2 regions of the Actinoplanes sp. NPDC048796 genome follow, and region 1 is predicted to be linked to the other one. Evidence: riboswitches for the same ligand, from Rfam matches in the RefSeq annotation. Region 1 holds a riboswitch; the other holds the start of a gene.

Region 1 (3,397 bases):
GCCGGGCGCCGGCGCCGCCCAGGCGATCACCGGCCGGGCGAACGTCGCCGCAGCCCGGGCCACAGTGGCCGCCCGCGCGTCGGCTGCCGCCCAGCGCCCCGACCATGAGCTGCGCCCGTCCGACACCGGCGTCCTGCCGACACCGTCGTTCGACGGCTTCACCCCACCGCAGCCCCGCCACCAGGGCAAAGAGGGCGAACTGAGCGACTGGGTGAGCGGCCTGGGCCGGTAAGGCATAGGTAAACATCAATGGAATGATCCGGCCGGGAGGTACCGCGTGGCCTCCCGGCCGCGCACGATGTCGTCATGACCACTGACCGGCACCCCCGCCTCCGCCGGTTCCTCACCGGCCTCGCCCTGGTCTTCGCCCTCACCGGCCCCGCCCTGGTGGCGCCGGCCGTGGTGGCCCCCGACGCGGCCCAGGCCGCCGTCCACTCGAGTTGCACGATCTCCCGCTGCTCGGCCGCCCGCACCGCCCGCACGGGCTGGTCCACACTCGGCTGGCCGACGAGCAGCGGCTGGTACGTGTGGCCGTACGGCCAGTACAACTACACCGGCGGCACGTTCCAGAACCGCGAGAAGCAGCTCCCCACGAACGCCACCTACAGCGAATACGACGTCTACTCCCGCACCCGCGGCGCGGCCCGGGACGCGTACCGCATCGTGGTCAACCGCTCCACAAGGGAGACCTGGTTCACCCCGGACCACTACGTCACCTTCTACAAGCTCTAGTAGGGCTTTGTCCTGGTCCTCTTCCCGCGCGGCGATTGCGTTGCGGGAAGTGGGCGCGGCAGGTGGGCAGGTGCCGATGAGGCGGGCGCCGAAGTACGGCGTAGAGAGTCATTCCGGCGCATGGGTTTTGACTTCGCGGTAGTCGTGTTCGATGCGCGCGACTTGGACCGCGTAGTCGATGCCGCGCTCAGCGAGGGCTTGCCGGAACTGTCCGGCGTCGCCGTAGCCGGCGTCAGCGACCAGCACGCTCGAGCTTCAGCCCGAGCCGAGTAGCTCGTCGATCATGTCCAGGGCAAGCCGCCATCTCGGCGTGCGCCTACCGACGTCGTTCAGCGCCTGCTCAGGCGGCCCATGCAACCTCGCGGCCATCGACTGAGCGAGGCGAGGTCTAGGTGGTGGCTGGCGTCGGCTGCGGGAAGGTCGCATACCGGTGTTGTGTGTGGTCGTTCTGCGGCCGCCGCCAGCCACCACCTGGGCCACGCCGCAGCCCCGCGTGACCCACCAGACAGGCCCTGGGCCACCGGTGGGTGATTTCGGGAGACGTCGGGCACAGCGCTCGCTCTAGCTTTTCTCGTCGCGGACCGGTTATGGTCCGAACACAACCCCACGGGAGTCCGGTGCACCGGGCTGAGAGGGGGGCCGTCGCAGCCCCCGACCGTCGAACCTGATCCGGGTCATGCCGGCGCAGGGAGGAGCGTTCGTTGTTTCCTCGATTGCATGTCATCACCGACTCGCTCGATGTGGTGCGCGGGGCGGTCGGCCATGGGCCGGTCGCGATCCAGGTGCGGGTCAAATCGTCCGACCGGGCGGCCTACGAGCTGACCGTCGCCGCCCTCGACGTGTGCCGGCGCGCCGGTGACGCGCTCTGCCTGGTCGACGACCGGGTCGGTGTGGCTCTGGCCGCCGGCGCCGACGGCGTACACGTCGGGGCCGAAGATCTGCCCGTCGCCGCGGTGCGCCGGGTGCTCGGGCCCGATGCGGTCGTGGGGGCCACGTGCCGTACCCCTGAAGCCGCCCTCGACGCCGTGCGGGACGGAGCGTCCTACCTCGGCGTGGGCCCCGCCTTCGCGACCGCCAGCAAGGTCGGGCTGCCCGAGCCGATCGGGCCGGCGGGAGTGAAAGACGTGGTCGCGGCGGTGCCGGGCACGCCGGTCATCGCGATCGGCGGGGTCACCGCCGACCGGGTCGCCGTACTTGACGCGTACGGCGTGGCGGCGATCTCGGCGATCGCGTCCGACCCGGCCCGGGCCACCATCGAGTTCCTCCAGGCCCTGGACGGCCGGGCATGAGCGACGTCGCGGTGGTGGGTGGCGGGATCATCGGCCTGGCGGTCGCCTTCCGGCTCGTCGAGCGCGGGCTGGACGTCACCGTCTTCGACGGCGGCGACGAGGGCGCGTGGCATGTCGCGGCGGGCATGCTGGCGCCCGGCGGCGAGTCGGCGTTCGAGGAGCCGGCTCTGGTGCGGCTGATGGAGCGGTCGGCCGAGCTGTGGCCGGGTTTCGCGGCCGAGCTCGGCGTCGACGTCGGCTACGACGACACCGGTACCTTGAGCCTGGCCATGACCGCCGACGACGTGGCCGAGGCGGCCCGCCACTGGACCAGGCAGCAGTTGCCACTGCTGCGCCCCTCGGAGCTGCGGGAACTGGAGCCGGCGCTGTCGCCGCGGGTACGCGCCGGCGTCCACTCGCCGCGCGAACGTCAGGTCGACCCGCGGCGCGTGGTCGCCGCGCTGCGGGCGAAACTCGGCGACCGGGTCGTGCCGAAGCGGATCGAGTCGCTGTCCGATCTGGACGCGACGACGGTCGTGGTGGCGGCCGGCTGCGGCACCGCCCGGCTCACCGGACTGCCCGTACGGCCGGTCAAAGGCCAGGTCCTGCGGTTGCGAGGCGAGCCGGGGCTGCTGCGGCACGTGCTCGACGCGACGGTCGACGGCCGGCCGGTCTACATCGTGCCCCGCCGGGACGGCGAGATCGTCATCGGCGCCACCCAGGAGGAGCGCACCGACAGCCTGGTCACCGCCGGCGGCGTCCACGACCTGCTGCGGGCCGCGATCGATCTGGTACCGGGCCTGGCCGAGCTGGAACTGGCCGAGACGACTGTGGGCCATCGCCCCGGAACACCCGACAACGCGCCGCTGATCGGCTTCTTCGCGGACGGGCACATCGTGGCCGCCGGTCATCACCGCAACGGGATCCTGCTCGCCCCGGTGACCGCCGAACTCGTGGCCGATCTGGTGCTGGACGGCAAGGAAATCCCCGACTTCGACCCGAGGAGGTTCTGATGCGGTTGACAGTCAACGGGCGCAGCTTCGACTCCGAGACGGAAATGTCCGTGCTGGCCCTGGTCGAAACGCTCACCGAGGCCCGGCGCGGCGTCGCGGTCGCGGTGAACGGCGAGGTGGTGCCCCGGTCCACGTGGGGCGCGGTGCCGCTGACCGAGGGCGACGCGGTCGAGGTGCTGACCGCCGCGCAGGGAGGTTGACGGTGTTCGACAAGTCGCGGCTCATCCTGGGCACGGGCGGCGCCAACAGCCTGGCCGCCCTCGAACAGGCGATCGTCGCCTCCGACACCGACCTGGTCACGGTCGCCCTGCGCCGGGTCGACGCGGCCGGGCCGGGCCTGCTGCCGATGCTCGACCGGCTCGGCGTGCGGGTGCTGCCGAACAC
Region 2 (3,397 bases), on a different contig from region 1:
GTCCAGGATGTAGTCGGTGACCAGCAGGACGCTGGCCGCCATCGAGACCAGCAGGAACGCGAGGCCGCCGGTCGCCATCCGATGGGCGTACCGGACCAGTTCGGGCTTGCGGCCCTGACGGAACAGCGCCCGGTGGAAGGCGACCGGCGCGATGATCATCGCGGTGGCGCCCGCGGCGGCGAGCAGCGCCACCACGTACGTGTCCTTCTGGAATTGCGTGACCTTGGGGAAGCCGTTGCTGAACGGCAGGGTCAGCAGGAAGGCGAACAGGATCTGGATGCCGGTCTGCGCGACCCGCAGCTCCTGGAGGAGATCGGCGAAGTTGCGGTCCCAGCGTTGTTTCTCCGACTCGTGCTTCATCCGCGGCTTCTCGGGTGGCATGCCGCGACGAGTACCCCAAGGTGAACGTGAATCAAACTCCCTGGATGCGCGCTATAGCCGCTTCCGCAAGGGCGGTGGCCGCCTGCTCGGGGACCCAGTGGCTGATTCCTCGCATAGCGACCATCTGGTAGTCGGCGTCGACCCAGTCGCGGGTGCGCAGCGCCGCGGTCAGCGAGACCACGCCGTCCTTGTCGCTCCAGACGTAGGTGGTGGGCACCTGGATCAGGCGTACGTCCTTGAGCTGGTCGAAGGTCAGCGCCCGGTACCAGTTCAGGCCGCCGGTGAGCCGGCCCGGCTCCCGGTTGGCCTCGACGTAGAGGCCGGCCCGCTCGCCGATCGGCTTGAGCATCCAGCGCAGGGCGGCGGCGTCGTTGGCGAGCAGCAGTCGCTCGGCGGCGGCCGACTGGAAGACCTTGAAGTACGCCAGGCGGGCCCGCTGCGACGGCCGGGTCCGCAACGCCAATTGCAGCGCCTTGGGGTGCGGGACGGAGACCGCGGTGAGCGTACGGACCCGCTCGGGATGCCAGGCGGCGAGCATCCAGCCGACGTTGGCGCCCCAGTCGTGGCCGATGACGTGCGCCGACTCGAGGCCCAGGGCGTCGAGCACGCCGACCGCGTCCGCCACCGCCTCGGTGATCCGGTAGGCGCCGACGTCCGCCGGGCGGGCGCCCGGGGAGACGCCGCGCTGGTCCATGGCGTACGTCCGCAAGCCGGCCGCATGCAGTTTCGGCGCGAGCAGATCGAATTCGCGGTGGTCCTGCGGGAAGCCGTGCAGCAGCAGAACCGGGTCGCCGTCGGCAGGGCCGCCCTCGAAGACATCGAAGGTCAAACCCCGGGCCTTGATCTCCATGTGTGATCACTCCCTCGCTGGGCGCACAGAAGCAAGCGGTGTTAGCGTCATCGAAACTAATGCACGAGGTTTATTCGCGACGGTGCAGACGCCGTCCCAGAGTCGCCGCATCTGCAACTCAGGGTAGGTCGCGAATAAACCTCGTCCGACAGGGGAGCGCACAGCGCTGAGAGTGCGGGTGACACCGCAGACCCTCGTACCTGATCTGGGTAATGCCAGCGCAGGAAGCTCGGGAGGAACCACATGTCATCTCGATGGCGCACCATCGACATCGTCATCGCCTCGATCATCGCCGTCGCCTTCGGCGTGATCTTCTGGGCCTGGGGCCTGCTCTGGAACGGCCCCGCCGACGCCATCCCGCTGCCCGGCCGGGCCGTGATCTACGGCGTGTGGCTGGTGCCGGCCGTCCTCGGCGCCCTCATCGTCCGCAAGCCGGGCGCCGCCTTCTACACCCTCACCCTGGCCGCGCTGGTGTCGGCCGCGGTCGGCACGAGCTGGGGCTGGACCCTGGTCATCCAGGGACCGCTCGAGGCGCTCGGGGCCGAGCTCGTGTTCGCCGCCTTCGCCTACAAGGCCTACAACCTGCCGGTGGCCCTGCTCGCGGCCACCACGGCCGGGGTCGTGGCCTCGGTCTACGACGCCTTCGTCTGGTACGGCGGCACCTCGTGGGCCACCATGCGCATCTGGTACATCGTCATCACCGCGCTGTCGTCGCTGGTCATCGCCGGCTTCGGCAGCGTCGCGCTGACCCGCGCCCTGGCACAGACCGGTGTGCTCGACCGGTTTCCGGCGGGCCGGTCGCGCGCCCTGGTCTGATCTGGTCTCATTCCCGATATGAGTGAGGTCGTTCTGCGCGGTTTCGGCTGGCGGCACGCGGGCCGTCGCGCCTGGGCCGTCCGCGACGTCGACCTGCGGATCGAGCACGGCGAGCGGGTGCTCCTGCTCGGGCCCTCCGGGGCGGGCAAGAGCACCCTGCTGTCCGCGCTGGCCGGCCTGCTGCCGGAGGACTCGGGCGAGTCCGAGGGCGCCATCGAGATCGACGGCCTCGACCCGCGCAAGGCCCGCGACCAGGTCGGCATCGTCTTCCAGGATCCGCAGACCCAGCTCGTCATGGCCCGCAGCGGCGACGACGTGGCCTTCGGCCTGGAGAACCGCGGGGTGCCGCCGGCCGACATCTGGCCGCGGGTCAGCGACGCGCTCGACCGGGTCGGCTTCCCTTATCCGATCATCCGCTCGACCGCGGCGCTCTCCGGCGGCGAGGCCCAGCGGCTCGCGCTGGCCGGGGTGCTCGCCCTCAGCCCTCGCCTGCTGCTGCTCGACGAGCCCACCGCCAACCTCGACCCGGACGGCGCCGTCCTGGTCCGCGAGGCCATCGCCGCCCTCCGCCTGGACGCCTCCATGATCATCGTGGAGCACCGGGTCGCCGAGGCGCTGCCCCTGGTCGACCGCGTCGTCGTGCTCGAGCCGGCCGGGGGCGTCCGGGCCGACGGCGCGCCCGAGGTCGTGTTCGCGGCCTACGGCGATCGCCTGGCCGACGAGGGTGTCTGGGTTCCGGGCTTCACCATTCCCCCGCTCAAATCAAGATCAACGGCAGATCCTTCCCTCGTACGCACGGAGCAGGCCACAGTCGCGGGGCGCCTGGCCCCCGTGTCGCTCGGCGCCGGCGAGGGCGAGGTCCTGGCGGTGACCGGCCCCAACGGCGCCGGCAAGTCGACCCTGGCCCTGCTGCTCGGCGGCCTGCTCGCCCCGACCGGGGGCCGCGTGCACGCCTTCGACGACCCGAAGCCTCCGCACCGCTGGCGCGCGGCCACGCTGACCGGCCGGATCGGCTCGGTCTTCCAGAACCCGGAACACCAGTTCGTGACGACACGGGTGGTCGACGAGCTGGCCCTGGGCCCGCGCCGGCTGGGCCGCTACGACCAGCAGGTCATCGACGACCTGCTGGAACGGCTGCGGCTGACGAAGCTGGCGGCCGCCAACCCGTACACCCTCTCCGGCGGCGAAGCCCGCCGCCTCAGCGTCGCCACCGCCCTGGCCACCGCGCCGCGGCTGCTCGTGCTCGACGAGCCCACCTTCGGCCAGGACAGGCGCACCTGGATCGAGCTGGTCACCCTGCTGTCGACCCTGCGCGACGACGGCCACGCCATCATCGCCGTCACCCACGAC

What was found. Region 1 has a riboswitch for thiamine pyrophosphate ahead of AB0C26_RS11625 (thiamine phosphate synthase). Riboswitches for the same ligand answer to the same signal wherever they lie in the genome.
Region 2: it holds a riboswitch for thiamine pyrophosphate, as region 1 does, so the genes downstream of both, AB0C26_RS24920 (ECF transporter S component) here and AB0C26_RS11625 (thiamine phosphate synthase) in region 1, are expected to answer to the same signal.

The regions. Positions count from the first base shown of each region.
Region 1 is NZ_JBEZGO010000002.1:714,693-718,089, forward strand. Features, by position in the region: gene AB0C26_RS11610 (hypothetical protein) at 1-232, shown strand, start outside; gene AB0C26_RS11615 (ribonuclease domain-containing protein) at 307-732, shown strand; gene AB0C26_RS11620 (transposase) at 841-978, opposite strand; TPP riboswitch at 1,329-1,440, shown strand; gene AB0C26_RS11625 (thiamine phosphate synthase) at 1,434-2,021, shown strand; gene thiO (glycine oxidase ThiO) at 2,018-3,013, shown strand; gene thiS (sulfur carrier protein ThiS) at 3,013-3,213, shown strand; gene AB0C26_RS11640 (thiazole synthase) at 3,210-3,397, shown strand, end outside.
Region 2 is NZ_JBEZGO010000006.1:110,155-113,551, reverse strand. Features, by position in the region: gene AB0C26_RS24930 (DUF6328 family protein) at 1-360, opposite strand, end outside; gene AB0C26_RS24925 (alpha/beta hydrolase) at 413-1,231, opposite strand; TPP riboswitch at 1,372-1,476, shown strand; gene AB0C26_RS24920 (ECF transporter S component) at 1,475-2,047, shown strand; gene AB0C26_RS24915 (ABC transporter ATP-binding protein) at 2,066-3,397, shown strand, end outside.